Regions from separate parts of the Oceanisphaera sediminis genome, predicted to be linked through region 2. Evidence: predicted binding sites of a transcription regulator. Region 2 holds the regulator's gene; each other region holds the start of a gene.
What was found. The regulator sigma-54, encoded in region 2, starts transcription at its own class of promoters, with help from an activator protein. The targets are predictions, from matches to a motif close to TGGCACNGTTTTNGCTT.
Positions count from the first base shown of each region.

Region 1: ABD827_RS12320 (flagellar basal body rod protein FlgF) is a predicted target of sigma-54. The motif match lies at 1,809-1,825, and genes of this name have one in related genera.
Region 3: ABD827_RS12165 (flagellar hook-length control protein FliK) is a predicted target of sigma-54. The motif match lies at 2,489-2,505, and genes of this name have one in related genera.
Region 4: ABD827_RS09360 (ammonium transporter) is a predicted target of sigma-54. The motif match lies at 1,505-1,521, and genes of this name have one in related genera.

Region 1 covers NZ_BAABDS010000036.1:236,375-240,586, reverse strand. Annotated here, with positions in the region: gene ABD827_RS12330 (flagellar hook assembly protein FlgD) at 1-287, shown strand, start outside; gene flgE (flagellar hook protein FlgE) at 299-1,600, shown strand; gene ABD827_RS12320 (flagellar basal body rod protein FlgF) at 1,909-2,652, shown strand; gene flgG (flagellar basal-body rod protein FlgG) at 2,664-3,452, shown strand; gene flgH (flagellar basal body L-ring protein FlgH) at 3,520-4,200, shown strand.
Region 2 covers NZ_BAABDS010000038.1:48,992-53,203, forward strand. Annotated here, with positions in the region: gene rapZ (RNase adapter RapZ) at 1-112, opposite strand, end outside; gene ptsN (PTS IIA-like nitrogen regulatory protein PtsN) at 123-569, opposite strand; gene hpf (ribosome hibernation promoting factor) at 572-859, opposite strand; gene ABD827_RS12695 (RNA polymerase factor sigma-54) at 884-2,323, opposite strand; gene lptB (LPS export ABC transporter ATP-binding protein) at 2,373-3,098, opposite strand; gene lptA (lipopolysaccharide transport periplasmic protein LptA) at 3,101-3,631, opposite strand; gene lptC (LPS export ABC transporter periplasmic protein LptC) at 3,600-4,148, opposite strand; gene kdsC (3-deoxy-manno-octulosonate-8-phosphatase KdsC) at 4,145-4,212, opposite strand, start outside.
Region 3 covers NZ_BAABDS010000036.1:200,714-204,925, reverse strand. Annotated here, with positions in the region: gene fliH (flagellar assembly protein FliH) at 1-685, shown strand, start outside; gene fliI (flagellar protein export ATPase FliI) at 672-2,003, shown strand; gene fliJ (flagellar export protein FliJ) at 2,003-2,440, shown strand; gene ABD827_RS12165 (flagellar hook-length control protein FliK) at 2,569-4,212, shown strand, end outside.
Region 4 covers NZ_BAABDS010000027.1:57,933-62,144, forward strand. Annotated here, with positions in the region: gene ABD827_RS09355 (hypothetical protein) at 46-1,422, shown strand; gene ABD827_RS09360 (ammonium transporter) at 1,641-2,849, shown strand; gene ABD827_RS09365 (dicarboxylate/amino acid:cation symporter) at 3,391-4,212, shown strand, end outside.

The sequences.
Region 1 (4,212 bases), on a different contig from region 2:
GCGAATTGATACGTAGCATTCCCCTGGATGGCCCACAACAAGGCAACGTGCCATTTAGCTGGGACGGCCTGAATGACAAGGGGGAGCCGGCTCCCGAGGGCCGCTACAAAATCAAGGTCAGCGGCCTGATTGACAATCAGCGTGAAGACCTAAACGCCCTGGCCTTTGGCCGGGTCGACAGCGTGACCTTAGGCAGTGCCAACAGCCCAACCCTGGTGAATCTTGCTGGTCTTGGGGGCATTCCCCTGAATCAGGTACTCGAAATAGCTGGCCGTAAAGCGGCGTAAGGAGAACATTAATGTCTTTTAATATTGCCCTGAGCGGTGTGAATGCGTCCCAGAAAGACCTGGACGTGACCGCCAATAACATTGCCAACGTCAATACCATTGGCTTTAAAGAGTCCCGCGCCGAATTTGCCGACGTGTACGCCAACTCCATTTTTTCCAACTCCAAAACCAGTACCGGCAGCGGTGTGCAAACCGCCTCGGTGGCCCAACAGTTTCACCAGGGCGCACTGCAGTTCACCAACAACTCGCTGGACATGGCCATCAACGGCAGCGGCTTCTTCGTGATGTCCAACGAACTCGGCTCGCTCGATCGTACTTTTACCCGTGCCGGTGCCTTTCGCCTCAACGATCAGGGCTTTGTTACCAACTCTCAGGGCAACTACCTGCAAACCTATGCCGCCAACGAGGACGGTACCCCGTCCGGTCTGGGCCTGAACACCACCCAGCCACTGCGGATCCCCGACAAGGCCGGTGATCCTCAGGCGACGACTGAGATCAAGACCGGTGTCAATCTGCCGGTCAAGGCCGATTCCCTAACGGTCGCCGATTTTGATCCTACAGATTCTGCAACTTATACCTCGTCGACCTCTATGACGGTGTACGACTCTCTGGGGGATACTCACACCATGACCCAGTATTTCGTGAAAGACGATACAGCGGCGCCCGGCGAAAACAAATGGCAGATGTTTGTCTATGTAGATGGTAAAAATGCCTTGGGTACCACCGATGTACCACCTCTGCCCGACCCTACCAGTGTACCGGTAATCAATACTCAAGAGCTGCAATTTGATACGGGTGGTCAGTTGCTGTCAAAAACACCAGATCCTCTGACAACCGAGCCTTTGAATTTTAGTAACGGTTCTAATCCGGCTCAGACGTTGGACGTTAAAATAGACTCTGCCACCCTGAACTCCGGCCCCTTCGAAGTCACTCAATCCAGCCAGGACGGCACCACCGTCGGCCGCCTGACCAAGGTGGATGTTGGTGCAGACGGCTTGGTGCAGGCGACCTACAGCAACGGCAGTACCGAAAACTTGGGCATCGTAGCCATGGCGCGCTTCCCGAACGATCAGGGCCTGACCCAGGTTGGTGATACCCAATGGCGTGAATCGTTGCTGTCGGGCGAGGCGGTTACCGGTCAGCCCAATACCGGTATTTTCGGCAAGGTCAGCGTGGCGGCGCTGGAGCAATCCAATACCAACCTGACCACCGAGCTGGTAGACCTGATCACCGCCCAGCGTAACTTCCAGGCCAACTCCCGGGCGCTGGAAGTGAACAGCACACTGCAGCAGACCATATTGCAGATCCGGTAACCTAAATCGTGAGGGGTAAGGCGTGAAGAGTGAGGGAGGCAGACAAAGAAAAGTCTGACTCCCCTATGTGGCCTGTGGCTTTTGGACCACAGATAGTCGGTAAATTTTGTTCTGATAGAAACAATCGGTGTTGGGTTGTTTAACACCGATTGTTGAGCTTTTGTCTCAACCCCCTCACGCCTCTCGCTTTACCCCTCACTATGTTTAATGGCACCAATTTTGCAGATAACTCTGTAATGTAATTGGTACAATAGCTGACGTTCAGCATCACTCAGTACTTATTCGGCAACAGCGTCGACGGAGCTGAAATGGATCATTTGCTTTATATCGCCATGTCTGGCGCCAAAGAAAACATGCACAGTGTGGCCCTGCGAGCCAACAACCTGGCCAACGCCAATACCACCGGTTTCAAGGCCGATATGGAGCAGGCCCGGGCCATGCAGGCCTTTGGCGAAGGCTTGCCCAGCCGGGTATTTGCCATGGCCGAGCGGCCGGGGCAAAGTTTTGCCTCCGGTCCCATTCAGACCACGGGTCGGGATCTTGACGTTGCCGTGTCCGGCGACGGCTGGCTGGCGGTGGAGTCCAAAGACGGCACCGAGGCTTACACCCGTTTCGGCAATTTGCAGGTGACGCCCGAGGGCATGCTGCAAACCAGCAACGGCCTCAACGTGCTGGACGACAACGGCGGGCCCATTTTTCTGCCGCTGCCGCTGGAAAAAATGGAAATCAACAAAGACGGCACCATCTTTGCCCGGCTGGAAGGCGAGCCGGCCGACGGCGGTGCCGAACTGCAACGCATCAAGACGGTGCTGCCCGAACACGGCGATATCGAAAAAGGACTGGATGGTCTCTTTCGTCGCAAAGACGGTCAGGCCGAGGCACCGTCGGCGCAGGTGCAGCTGATTGCCGGTGCGCTGGAAGGCAGCAACGTCAACCCGGTGGCCGAAATGACCCACCTGATCGATCTGCAGCGGCGTTTTGAAACCCAGATGAAGATGATGAGCCACGCCGAAGAGAATGATAAAGCCCACGCACAGTTGCTGCGCATCTAAAGGAGATTGCGATGAACCCCGCATTATGGATTAGCAAAACCGGCCTCGATGCCCAGCAGACCAATATTTCGGTTACCTCCAACAACCTGGCCAACGCCAGCACCGTTGGTTTCAAGAAAGGCCGGGCCATCTTCGAAGACCTGCTGTATCAGAACGTGCACCAGCCGGGTGGTCGCGCCACCGCCGACACCAACTTGCCCTCCGGTCTTATGCTGGGGGCGGGCAGCAAGGTGGTGGCTACCCAGAAAACCTTTACCCAGGGCAGCGTGCAAACTACCGACAACGCCCTGGATGTGATGATTGATGGCCGGGGCTTCTTCGAGGTGATGCTGCCAGACGGTACCACCGGCTACACCCGTAACGGTCAGTTTGCGCTCAACGACGAAGGCATTATCGTGACCCCCGGCAATGGCTATCCCTTGCTGCCGGAAATGCAGATTCCCGGCAATGCCCAAAGCATCAGCGTGGGCACCAACGGTGAGGTATCGGTACAGCTGGCCGGTCAGGCCGAATCCCAGGTGATTGGCCAGCTGACGCTGACCGACTTTGCCAACCCGTCCGGCCTGCAGCCCAAAGGAGAAAACCTCTACCTGGCAACCCAGTCCAGCGGTGCGCCACTGCAGGGCATTGCCGGTGCCGACGGTTACGGCACCATCAAGCAGGGCATGCTGGAAACCTCCAACGTCAACGTGACCGAAGAGCTGGTCAACCTGATCCAGGCGCAGCGGGTATACGAGATGAACTCCAAGGTGATCTCGTCGGTCGATGAAATGATGGCCTATGTCAATCAGCAGCTGTAATCGGGCATGTTAAGCAGGAATCATGTTAAACAGGAATCATGTTAACCAATGGAGAGTCATGCGTAGCATAACGGCGAGGTTCGGTCTGCTGGTTTTGTGTGTTGGCGGCCTGTCGGCCTGCACCAGCACCCCTTATACTCCCAAGCCGGATGATCCCGCCTTTGCGCCGGTGATCCCCAGCCTGAACGAGCAGCAGCTGGAGCCCAACGGTGGCATCTTCAGAGACAACTACGCCAACAGCCTGTATTCCGACATCAAGGCGCACCGGGTGGGCGACATCATTACCGTCGACCTGGCCGAGTCGACCCGAGCCCAGAAGCGAGCCACCACCCAGCAGGGCAAAGACTCCAGCGTGAACATCAATCCGCTCAGTCTCGGAGGTGCGCCGGTCAACGTCGGCGGCTACCCGCTGCAGGCGTCCATGTCGAGCAGCAACGAATTCGACGGCCAGGCCAACACCAACCAGAGCAACAGCCTGCAGGGCAGCATTACCGTTAGCGTGGCTCAGGTGCTGGACAACGGTAACCTGCTGGTGCAGGGCGAAAAGTGGATCATGCTGAACACCGGCGAAGAATACGTGCGCATCAGCGGCATGATACGGCCGCAGGATATTGGTGCCGACAACCGGGTGGAGTCGACCCGGGTGGCCAACGCCCGCATCTATTACGGCGGCACCGGCGACTTTGCCAATACCCAGACCCGCGGCTGGCTGGCTAAATTCTTCAACAGCCCCTGGCTGCCGTTTTAACGGCAGAGCGGA
Region 2 (4,212 bases):
GCAGCAGCTCGACGGGCAGGTTGTCGACACAGTAATAACCCAGATCCTCGAGCACACGCAGGGCCACGGTTTTACCCGAGCCCGAACGACCACTGACGATCACCAGCTGCATATTGTTCTCCTCAGGAAGACACCATGATGTGATAGAGCTCGTCATCGCTGCCGGCCTGGCGCAACTGCTTGCAGACCTGTTTGTTGCTGAGCTTTTCGGCAATCAATGACAGCGTCTTGAGATGCTGCTTACATTCTTGTTCCGGTACCAGCAGGGCGAATACCAGGCCTACGGGCTGATTGTCAATGGCATCAAACTCCACCGGCTCGGCAAAGGTGAGTAGCACCGCCGTCGCCTGGTTGTCATTGCTGATACGGCCATGGGGAATGGCAATACCGTTGCCGATGCCGGTGCTGCCCATTTTTTCCCGGGCCAGCAGGCAGTCGAACAGCTGCTGGCTGCTGATATCGAGATGCAGGGCGGCCAGCTCGCTGATGATTTCGAGAGCTCGTTTTTTGCTCGTGCAGGGGACTGCACTGCGGGTGCAGTCCCTGCTCAGTATGTCGGCGACTTCCATGGTTATTTTTGCTTGAGCTTCTCTTTGTGTTTGATGATCTGGCGATCGAGCTTGTCGATCAAGCCATCGATGGCGGCGTACATGTCGTCATGTTGGGCGTTGGCAAAAATTTCACCGCCGCTGAGATGCATTTTGGCTTCGGCCACCTGCTGCAATTTTTCCAGGGTGAGGACGACGTGTACATTGGTGATGTTGTCGAAGTGACGCTCCAGTCGGGCAAACTTGCTGTTCACATAGTCACGCAGGGAATCGGTGACTTCTACATGGTGTCCAGTCAGATTTATTTGCATATCGTCTTCCTTCTAGATCTGCCTTTACATCAGGCGCTTACGCTGATTGGAAGGGGGGATGGCCAGCGACTCCCGGTACTTGGCGATGGTCCGCCTGGCCACCTGTATCCCCTGTTCGGCCAGCAACTGGGCAATTTTACTGTCGCTCAGTGGCTTGGCCGGGTTTTCCGCACCGACCAGTTTCCTGATCAGGGCGCGAATTGCCGTCGACGAACATTCTCCGCCACTGTCGGTACCCACATGGCTGGAGAAAAAATACTTCAGCTCGAACACCCCTCTGGGGGTATGCATGAATTTCTGCGTGGTCACTCGGGAGATGGTGGATTCGTGCATTTCCACCGCTTCGGCCACATCATTCAGCACCATCGGCTTCATGGCCTCGGGCCCGTACTCAAAGAATGCCTGTTGTTGTTCAACAATACAATTGGCAACCTTGAGCAAGGTCTCATTTCGGCTTTCCAGGCTCTTGATAAACCATTTGGCATCCTGCAAATGGTTACGAATAAACTGGCCGTCTTCACTGTTTCTGGGCTGGCGCGCCATGGCGGCGTAGGTCTGATTCAGCCGTACCTTGGGCATGGCGTCATGATTGAGTTCGGCAACCCAGACGTCCTGGCGTTTGGTCACCACCACATCCGGGATCACGTACTCGGAACTGCTCTGAATCACGCTGTTGCCGGGCCTGGGCTCCAGCTGCTGGATCAGGGCCAGCACATCCCTGAGTTCTTCTTCCTTCAGCCTGGTTTTACGTTGCAGGGTGCGATAGTCCCGGTTGCCGAGCAGATCCATGTGTTGCTCAAGCACCAGACGGGCCTCGTTCAGCCAGGGAGTGTCGGCGGGAAAGTGCTCGAGTTGAATGCGCAGGCATTCCTGCACGCTGCGGGCGGCGACGCCGACAGGGTCGAAGTGCTGAATGCGCTTCAACACCGCTTCCACCTCGTCTGCCTCGATTTCCTGGTCGCCACCGGAGACGGCGGCGAGGATATCTTCCAGATCCTGGGTCAGATAACCGGCGTCATCGATGGCGTCGATAATGGCCAGGGCGATGGCCTGATCGGTTTCACTAAAGGGGGTCAGCTGCATCTGCCACAGCAGGTAATCCTGCAGCGTTTCGGTGGTTTCTCCCTGATAGACGGTATCTTCCATTCCTTCGGGCAGGCCGCCGTTACCACTGCTGCCGGAGGAGGCGGTATAGATATCATCCCAATGAGTGTCCATCGGCAGTTCGTCGGACAGCTGGCTTTGCTCCATGGAGGTATCGGCAGCCATTTGCTCGTCGCTGCCACCGTCGGCCACTTCTATGCTGTCCGGCTCTTCCTGCTCCAGCAGGGGATTGTTTTCCAGGGCCAGCTGAATTTCCTGCTGCAGCTCCAGGCTCGACAGCTGCAGCAGGCGAATGGCCTGTTGCAGCTGGGGGGTCATGGTCAGTTGCTGCCCCAGACGTAACTGAAGAGTTGGCTTCATTGTAGAAAAGTCCTTCTATGTCAACCGCATGGGTCTTCAGCGGGCCAGCTCAGAGGCTGAATTGTTCACCAAGATAGACTTTCTTGACCTGCTCGTTCGCGAGTATTTCGGTCGGTGTGCCGGCGGCGATACGATGACCGTGGCTGACAATGTAGGCCCGTTCGCAGACATCGAGGGTCTCACGCACGTTATGGTCGGTAATCAGCACGCCCAGGCCGCGATCACGCAGGTGCAGGATGATTTTCTTGATATCGATCACCGAGATGGGATCGACCCCGGCGAAGGGCTCATCCAGCAGAATGAAACGCGGATCGGCCGCCAGCGCCCGGGCTATTTCCACCCGGCGGCGCTCGCCACCGGACAGGCTCATGCCGGCGCTGTCGCGGATATGAGTGATATTGAACTCTTCCAGCAACTGCTCCATTTTTTCGTCGCGGCCGGCGGCATCCAGATCCTGGCGGGTTTCGAGCACCGCCATCAGGTTGTCGGCCACGCTCAGGCGCCGAAAAATGGACGCTTCCTGGGGCAGGTAACCGATACCGGCCCGGGCTCGCACATGCATGGGCTCATGGCTGATGTCCTGTTCGTCGATGGTGATGCTGCCGGCATCGCGCTGTACCAGGCCCACTATCATGTAGAAGGAGGTGGTCTTGCCGGCGCCGTTGGGACCGAGCAGGCCGACGATCTGACCGGTGTTGACGGTCAGGCTGACATCGGCCACCACCTGGCGGCCCTTGTAACTTTTCTGCAGCCCGCGGGCTTTCAGTGTTGCCATGATCAGTTCTGCGTCTCTTTTTTATTTATGTCCTGCAGTTGTTCGGGCAGAAAAATGGTGGTGACGCGGTCTTTTCCGCCCTGGCTTTCGGCTTCCATCTGCTCCTTGTCGATATGGTAGCGGATTCGGTAGCCGGTCACGATATTGTCGTTTTGCGTGAGCTTCGCTTCCTTCAGCAGGGTGATGGTGCGTGCCTTCATATCGTAGTGGATTTCCCGGGCCTCGGCCTTGACCGGCTGGCCGCTGTCGAGCACCTGATAGTAGGTGGCCGGTGCGCCGTGGGCGGTCATCGATTGCAGGCCCTGGTCGTTGCGGATCACCACCAGTTTGTCGGCCTGCACATCCATGGTGCCTTGTTTGACCACGACCCGATCGCTGAAGGTGACCTTGTTGTCGACCAGCTCCACCAGCTGACGACCGGCATCGATGGTCACCGGCTGGTTGAAGTCTGCCTCTTTGGCCTCGGCCAGACTCAGGCCGAGGGCCAGCAGGCCACCGATGCTAAGGAGTAAAGTAGGTTGCCCGGGTTTCATGCAGTAATTCCACCGTTTGTTGATCAAGCTTGCCCAGCAGCCCCTGGCCCTGGGCCTGATAAGTGGGGCTGTTCAGTTGTACGTTCCGGTTGGATCGCAGCTGATTCTTAATAAAATCCAGTTCCAGATATTCGGTGGTCAGGGTTCTCACCAGGGCATCCGGTTGCAGCCCCCGGCCGACCACGGTGCCGTTCAGTACCGCGTTATCATTGGTGTTGAGCATGCCCTCGTCACCGCTCAGCCGCCATTGGGGCTGGCCATCGGGCGAATAGAGCAAGATAACAGGTTTTTCCATCAGGGTCATGGCCAGCGGTTGGTAGTACTCCGCATATTCCGCATCCAGTCCGCGGTAGGGCAGACCCAGCTGGTTGTATTGCACGCTGCGCAGGTTTTTGGCAATAAAATCCGGCTGATAATCCTGCTGATTGACCGGGGCATCGGTGACCGGCCGAAACCACTGCCAGCAGACCAGCGCGACCAGAAACAGGCCACCAAACCACCAGATCTGGCGGCTCACAGGCTCATGCCCCTGGCCTGTTCCAGCTCGCCCCGCGCCTCAAGCAGCAGGTCGCATACTTCGC
Region 3 (4,212 bases), on a different contig from region 2:
GAATATCAAGCGCCGGGCCGAGGTGGCCGATCCCGAGCCGATAGCGGAACCCGAGCCCGAGCCGCTGACCGCCGAGGCGCTGGAGGCCATTCGTCAGGCCGCCTACGAAGAAGGCTTTGAACAGGGCAAACAAGAAGGCCTGGTCGCCGGGCAGGAAGAGGGGCGCCTCACCGGGCTGCAACAGGGCCACGAGGCCGGTCTCAAGCAGGGGCTGGAACAGGGGCTGGCCGAAGGGCAGCAGCAAATAGAACAGCAGCAGCAGCAGTGGCAGCAGCTGCTTGAACAGTTGCAGGCACCGCTGGCGCAGATAGATCAGGTGGTAGAGCAAAGTCTGGTCACCCTGGCGCAGGAGCTGGCCCGTAATCTGCTCAAGACCGAAGCGACTACCTCGCCGCAGTTGTTGCTGGCCACGGTGCGTGAAGCGGTGGCGGCCTTGCCCGGGCATGAGGGAGACGTGACCCTGTTTCTGCACCCGGACGATATGGCCATTATCGAGCAGCATTTCGACGAAAAGAGCCGCCGTCAGCGACGGTGGGAACTGGTGAGCGAGCCGGATCTGGTCCGGGGCGATGTGCGGGTAAAAACCGCGTTATCCGAGCTGGATGTGAGCCTGGCACTGCGTATTGACGAGCTGATGGCCAACTTCATCAAGGCCAACTGGATTCGTTTCCATGACACTCCCTGAGCGGCTGGCGGCTTATCAGGCCAGGGGCTTGATGCCGGCCATGGCGGCCAGCGGCAAGCTGACCCGGGTGGTTGGCCTTACGCTGGAGGCGGTGGGCTGTACCGCCGCCGTCGGCAGTCAGTGCAAGATTCAGACGATGTTTGGTGAAATGGACGCCGAAGTGGTCGGTTTTGCCGACGACCGGCTGTTTCTGATGCCCAGTGAATCGCTCAAAGGCGTGATTCCCGGCGCCCGCGTCACGCCGGTGGGGCAAGGCGCCGGGGTACCAGTAGGCATGGAGTTGCTGGGGCGGGTGATCGACGGCATCGGCCAGCCGCTGGACGGCCTGGGGCCCATCGTCACCAGCAATACCGCCGATTTTACCGCCCAACGGCTTAACCCGATGGCGCGCAAACCCATCGAAGCACCGATGGACGTGGGCGTGCGCGCCATTAATGCCCTGTTGACCGTGGGGCGGGGTCAGCGCATGGGGCTGTTTGCCGGCTCAGGCGTCGGCAAGAGTGTGCTGTTGGGCATGATGACCCGCGGCGCCAAGGCCGATGTGGTGATAGTGGGGCTGATTGGTGAACGGGGCCGGGAGGTCAAAGAGTTCATCGATGTGATTCTCGGCGAAGAGGGGCGCGCCCGATCCGTGGTGGTGGCGGCCCCGGCCGATGCCTCGCCGCTGATGCGACTCAAGGGCTGTGAAACGGCGTTGACGCTGGCGGAATACTTTCGCGATCAGGGACTCAACGTGCTGCTGCTGATGGACTCCCTGACCCGCTATGCCCAGGCCCAGCGGGAAATTGCGCTGGCGGTTGGCGAGCCCCCGGCCAGCAAGGGCTATCCGCCCTCGGTGTTTGCCCGCCTGCCGGCGCTGGTGGAGCGAGCGGGTAACGGCGCCGAAGGCCAGGGCAGCATCACCGCCTTCTTCACCGTACTGACCGAAGGGGACGATCTGCAGGACCCCATTGCCGATGCGGCCCGGGCCATTCTCGATGGTCACATCGTGCTGTCGCGTCAATTGGCCGACAGCGGCCATTATCCGGCCATCGATATCGAAAAGTCGATCAGCCGGGTAATGACGGCGGTGACCACCGATGCCCATCAGCAGCAGGCGCGTGCGGTCAAGCAGGCCTATGCCCTCTATCAGCAGAATCACGACTTGATCAACCTCGGCGCCTATCAGTCCGGCGCCGATCCCCGGCTGGACATGGCGATTCATGTTCGCCCCCGGCTGGATCACTTTTTGACCCAGAGCATGAAAGACGTGGTGGAGTTTCCCATGTGCCTGACCGATCTTGAAACCATCAGCAAACCGCTGTTGAGAGCCGGTTGATGAGTCGGGCATTACGGTTGTTGCTGGATCAGCTCGATGGTCAGGAACGCAAGGCGGCGGCCGAGCTGGGCGCGGCCCAGTTGCAGTTGCAACAGCTGGAACAACAGCAGCAGACCCTGAGCCAGTATCAGCGTCATTACAGTCAGGAATTTCAAAGCCGCGGCCAACAAGGCCTCAGCGCCCACCAGTTCGGGCACTTTCAGGGCTTTATCGACAAGCTGGAATTGTCTCAGCAACAGCAACAGCAGGGCTTGCAGCAGGCCAGGCAACAGCTGGAGCAAAGCCGCAGCGCCTGGATGGCGGTACGCACCCGCAAGCAGGCGATCGACAAGCTGATGGAGCGGGACGCCGAGCGACAGCGGCTGGAAAGCGCCCGTCAGGAGCAGAAAATGCTCGATAACCTTGCCATCTACCGGTTTCACAAAAAAAGTCTTTAGTGTTTGTTTGCCGAGTATCTTGCACTTGCCGCTGTGATCTTGCGTAACTGGTGCGTTCTTTGCATAAGCTATGACGTCGATTCGATGACAGACGGCACAGCCGCAGGATTTACGGGGATCACTTCATCATGACCATGAACATCATGTCTATGCGGGTTCAGGCCGGCACGGAAACGGGCGCTGGCGTCACCGAGGGTGATAACAGCGGGAAGTCCGGCCGGTTTGCCGATGTGCTGATGCAGCAGACCGACTCCGGAAAAAGTGCCACACCGGCGACGGCCAACCCTCGGCAGCCGGCTGCCGAAGCGCTGCCGGATGACGTTGATATCGCCGCTTTAGAAGCCGATGTGCAGGATGAAAGTGTAGCGTCGGCTGCAACCTCTTCATCGCAGGAAGAGACGGCGGATAATCGCGACGCGAAGCCGGAGAACAGCTCCGAGCCTGCCCCCTCGCTTTCTTCTTTGTCGGCAACCCTACCGACGACGCCAATCTCGGCGCCGAGCAATATGGCAGCCGAGTCCGCTCCGGCCGGTGAGCGTTCCACCGACGACACTGCCGGTGACGCACCGATACGCCCGGCATCGATGCCGACATCGACGAAAACCACTGCCGGTGCGGTGCTGCTTTCCGATATCGATACCGTACCGGCTGCGAAAGCAGAGACAGGAAACGAAGCTGAAGCCGAAGGCAGTGACACGGTGAAGGACGCGGCGAAGGGGGCTGTGATTGACGCCACCGACAGCCGGCGTCGGTCTGGCGTCGAGTCGTTAACCGACGCGGGTCGTTCGACAACCACAACAGCGCCAGCCTCGTCTTCCCGGCAGGAAAGCGGCAGTCCATTGCCACCGGCAACGGCGACGAAAGCCGACCGGCAAGCGCTCGACGCACGTTCGCCAGAGCAGACCCCCAAGGCTGGCCCTGCCGTCTTCGAAGGGGCTTCAGGCCAGGCAGCAGCACCGGTTACAGGTGCGCGGGAGCCGGTAGTGACTGCTCCTCAAGCGGTCGAGAACCCCGACGTTGTTGCGCTTGATGAAGTCGAAGGCCGTGCGGTACAGAAGCAGGCCGAGCGCACCACCGCCGAGGCGACGGCGGCGTCAGCCGCCTCGCGGAGCGAGTCAAGCCGGCAGAGCGAAACAGTGCCCGCGGCAAGTCGGCCAAAGATAACCGTGGAGGTCCCCCCGGCTGATACGCGCAGAGACACGGCAAACTCTCAGACGGCGGACTCGCTGGCAAATAAAGATGCCGTGGCGGTGCGGCAACAAGAGGCCACCTCGGCTCGCCCCCCCGAATGGCTGGCGCAAATAGAACATGGTCGCCGTTGGTCGCAACCCGACTTGCGGGCCGGCTCGCCGATGAATACCGACGATAACGGCAACGCCTTGCCGTCGGTTGATCTCGCCGAGGGCGATGGTGAACAGGAAAGCCAGGCGAAGCCGGTGAGCACCGCCTCGAACATGCCTGAACCTGCGCCGGCCTCCCTGTTGTCGAGCCAGTCTGGTGGCGAAGGGGCGCCGGCGATGAACCAGGGTCCCGTTAGTCATGATGCCGGTCTGGCGGTGGTGAACCGGGATGGCATTCAGACAGGCTCTACAGCCGAGCGCCCGGTGTTAGCGGATCGGGTGGTCACGCTGCAGCAAGGCGCACCGGAACAAAGCGCAAAACAGCTGTCGCAACAGGTACAGGTGATGGTGAGCCAGAATCTGCAGGAGGCGGAAATTCGTCTTGATCCGTCGAATCTGGGCGGTCTTCGAATTCAGGTGAAAATGGAGCAG
Region 4 (4,212 bases), on a different contig from region 2:
TAATATATTGTTATTGCTGTTGTTTTTGTTGGAGTATCCCGATTTTTGATCAGCGTTGAGCGTAAAGATGGCTTCGCCCTCAAGGTATCTCGCATTCTGCGGGAGGCAACCGAACACCGGTTGGATATGTACCTCTTTATTCCCGGCGAACTGGGGCTGAACACCAATGTAGTGCCGGAAGAAGAGTTTTACCACAGCGCCATTCAGGTACAGCGCACCTATTTCAGTGACCAGCCGCTGCTGCCACTGGTACACAGCCGACTGGCCCGCCGGGGCAAGCTCACCACCGAGCAATACCGGCTCAGCCTCAGCCTCTATGCCTATCAGTACGTGGTGGGGCTGGAGCAGTCCTGTCACAAGCTGCGTAACGAAAAAGACGGCGCCGGCCAGGAGGCGATAGAAGAGGTGATCGCCCTGGCCCAGGATATTCTGCGCCGCCTGCGCCGCAATGTGCCCACCGATCAGACCCTGCTCAAGTACTACGCCAATATCGACAACTATCTGTCCTGGTTTACCGAGCAGCGGCTGTTGTCGCTGGTCGCCCATCTGCCCCGCAACGGCGACTACAAGACCACCAAGTCACTGCTGCTGGAAGTGTGTGATATCGAACGCCGGCATCGTGAACGGCAGCAATATAATTCCAGCCACACCACGGAGGCGCTGTCGCGCATCTCCAACAAGATGCGGCTGCTGCGCAGATTGATCGAATATCCGGTAACGCTCAAGGAGAAAACCCGGGAGCTGGGTGGCGGCGAGCAGAAGCTGCTCAAGGCCGGGGTCACCGCCGTGGTGATGACCTCGGTGTCGCTGGCCGCCTACGAGGTGCGCGAAACCCTGGGCGGTATCTCGCTGATGGTGATTTTCGCCCTGGCCCTACTTTATGCTCTGCGTGAACTGTTCAAGGACGACTTGCGCAACACCCTGTGGCGCTGGCTGCGCAAGGGGCGCCCCAAATGGCGACGACAGTATTTTGATGTGCACAGCACCCAACTGGTGGGCCGCCAGCTGGAGTGGTTCGACTACCGGCGCAGCTCGCGACTGGATGACGATATTCTGGCCGCCCGGCGCGCCACCATCAGCCAGCGGGAAGAGGTGATCATGCACTATGGCAGCCACTCCCGCATGTTGCCCACCCGTTTTCTGAGTGGCTACGAGCAGACACGCGAAGTACTGCAGCTGGACTTGAGTCTGCTGTCCAAGCTGATGGAAAAGGGCTCGCATCATGTCTATCAGTTGAACGAGGGGCAGGTGTCCCGCCAATCGGTGGAAAAACGCTATCTGATCAACCTGGTCACCCGCGAAATACAGGGCCAGAAGCCGCCGGTTATTCAGCGCTGGAAGGTGGTGATGAGCCGCTCCAAAATCGTGGAAATAGAGGAAATTCCGCAACGAAAACCCGCCGGCTCTTCTTCACAAGCATAATAACCCTCCTTGTCTCAACCCCGTTCGACCACGAACACCGGGCGACTCAATCATCCTGACTCGACTATTGGCCCTTACACTTTGGCATGATTAATGCCTGTTATTTTATGTGAGCGACATCACACGACACCTCGCACTATTCTGGCCAGGCAACAACGGCATTGCACCATAGTAATGCAACACCTGCACCACCACGGAGCATGAAGGAGAAGAGATTCATGGACAGTATCAGTACCGCCATCGACACCCTGGCACAGAGTGCCAACACCCTGTTTATTCTGATGGGGTCTGTCATGGTGTTTGCCATGCACGCCGGCTTCGCCTTTCTCGAAGTGGGCACGGTGCGCCACAAGAACCAGGTCAACGCCCTGGCCAAGATCATGACCGACTTCGGCTTTTCCGCCGTCGCCTACTTCTTTGTCGGCTACTGGGTGGCCTATGGCGTCACCTTCTTTCAGGACGCCGAAACCCTGTCTGCCGGTCAGGGCTACGAGCTGGTCAAGTTCTTCTTTCTGATGACCTTTGCCGCCGCCATTCCCGCCATCGTTTCCGGCGGCATCGCCGAGCGGGCCAAATTCTGGCCCATTCTGTGCGCGTCATCGCTGTCGGTGGCCCTGGTCTATCCGTTTTTCGAAGGCATCGCCTGGAACGGCAACTTCGGCCTGCAAGCCTGGCTGGAAAACACCTTCGGCGCGCCCTTTCATGACTTTGCCGGCTCTGTGGTGGTGCATGGCGTTGGCGGCTGGATAGCCCTGGTGGCGGTATTGCTGCTGGGTGTACGCCGGGGTCGTTACCGCAACGGCAAGCTGGTGGCCTTTCCGCCGTCCAACATTCCCTTTCTGGCCCTCGGCGCCTGGATACTGTCCATCGGCTGGTTCGGCTTCAACGTGATGTCGGCCCAGACTCTGGACGGCATTTCCGGCCTGGTGGCACTGAACTCCATGATGGCCATGGTCGGTGGCATTATCGCCGCGCTGATCCTGGGCAAGAATGACCCGGGCTTCATCCATAACGGTCCGTTGGCCGGCCTGGTGGCGGTGTGTGCCGGCTCGGATCTGATGCACCCCATCGGAGCCCTGGTGGTGGGCATGATCGCCGGCGGCCTGTTCGTGTGGCTGTTTACCCTGCAGCAGAACAAGTTGAAGATCGACGATGTGCTGGGTGTCTGGCCGCTGCACGGCATTTGCGGCGCTTGGGGTGGCATTGCCGCCGGTATTTTTGGCCAGCAGGCACTGGGTGGCCTGGGCGGCGTCAGCATTCTCTCTCAGCTGCTGGGCACCGCCGCCGGTATCCTGGTGGCCCTGTTGGGCGGCCTGCTGGTGTACGGCAGCATCAAGCTGCTGGTGGGTATTCGTCTGACCGAAGAGCAGGAGTTCAACGGTGCCGATCTCAGCATCCACAAGATTGCCGCCACCTTCAACGACTGAGTCATCCCAATCTAAATAAAGATATGATCTATTTTAGAACCGGACACGAGAGGCAACAGAGTCACCTCCCACAGGCGACGCCGCAGCAGAGGGGCGGATGAAGGGTTCTACTTCAGCGACCATCACATGACAGGACGTCATGTGCTGAGCGCCACATGGAGGTGCTTGCAGCGTGTCGGTGGAGTTGACCCTTCGTTCGACCTTTACCGGGCAGCTAAACAGACCCGTTAGTTTTACAGATTGATATAAGACCATCACGTCTTTCACAGCAGGCGCTACCTTAATGTAAAGGTGGCGCCTGTTGCGATTCGGACTATCAGCATGATCTCACACAAAGTTTGATTTCAGTAGTAAAAAAGAGAATCAATGAGCACTCACAAAGCAGAAAACTTCACGCCAAGACAAAAAAATGGCATTCTGCGCGCCGCTCCGCCACACCCGACCCGCTCGGTGTGACGAATCAGAGGCTCCAAACCTCACCTCAGGGCATCCTTGATGCCACCGTTTTGCTCCCTTATATCGGATAAGGAGAATCCATCTGATGACTACCGACAAGAAAAAAATGTCGCTGACCGGCAAGGTCCTGCTGGGCATGAGCCTGGGTATTGTGGCCGGCTTTATCTTCCGTACCCTGCTGGCCGACGTCACCTTCGTGCAGGAATATATCGTCAATGGTCTGCTGCAGGTGGGTGGCGAAATCTTTATCGCCAGCCTCAAGATGCTGGTGGTACCGTTGATTTTCGTGTCTTTGGTCTGCGGCACCAGCTCACTGAAAGACCTTTCCACCCTGGGACGCCTCGGGGGCAAGACACTGGCGTTTTATCTGGTCACCACCGCCATCGCCATCACCCTGGCGCTGTTGATGGGCAACCTGTTCAAACCCGGTGACGGCGTCGACCTGACCAGCGCCACCACCTTCGCCGCCAAGGAAGCGCCCAGCCTGGGCCAGGTGATTGTCGGCATGTTCCCCACCAACCCCATCAATTCGATGGCCGAGGGCAACACCCTGCAGATCATCGTGTTTGCGGTACTGTTCGGCATCGCCATCAGCCTGGCCGGCAAACCGGGCGAGCGCATTGCCGCCCTGTTCAATGACTTCAACGAGGTCATCATGAAGCTGGTGACGCTGCTGATGAACGTGGCGCCCTTTGGCGTCTTCTGCCTGATGGCCCAGCTGTTTACCAGCCTGGGACTGGATGCCATCGTCAACCTGCTGGAGTATTTCCTGGTGCTGGCCGGTACCCTGCTGCTGCATGGTCTGGTGACCTACTCCGTCATGTTCCGGGTCTTTACCGGCCTGAATCCGCTGACCTTCCTCAAGAAAATGGAAGATGCGGTGATGTTCGCCTTTTCCACCGCCTCC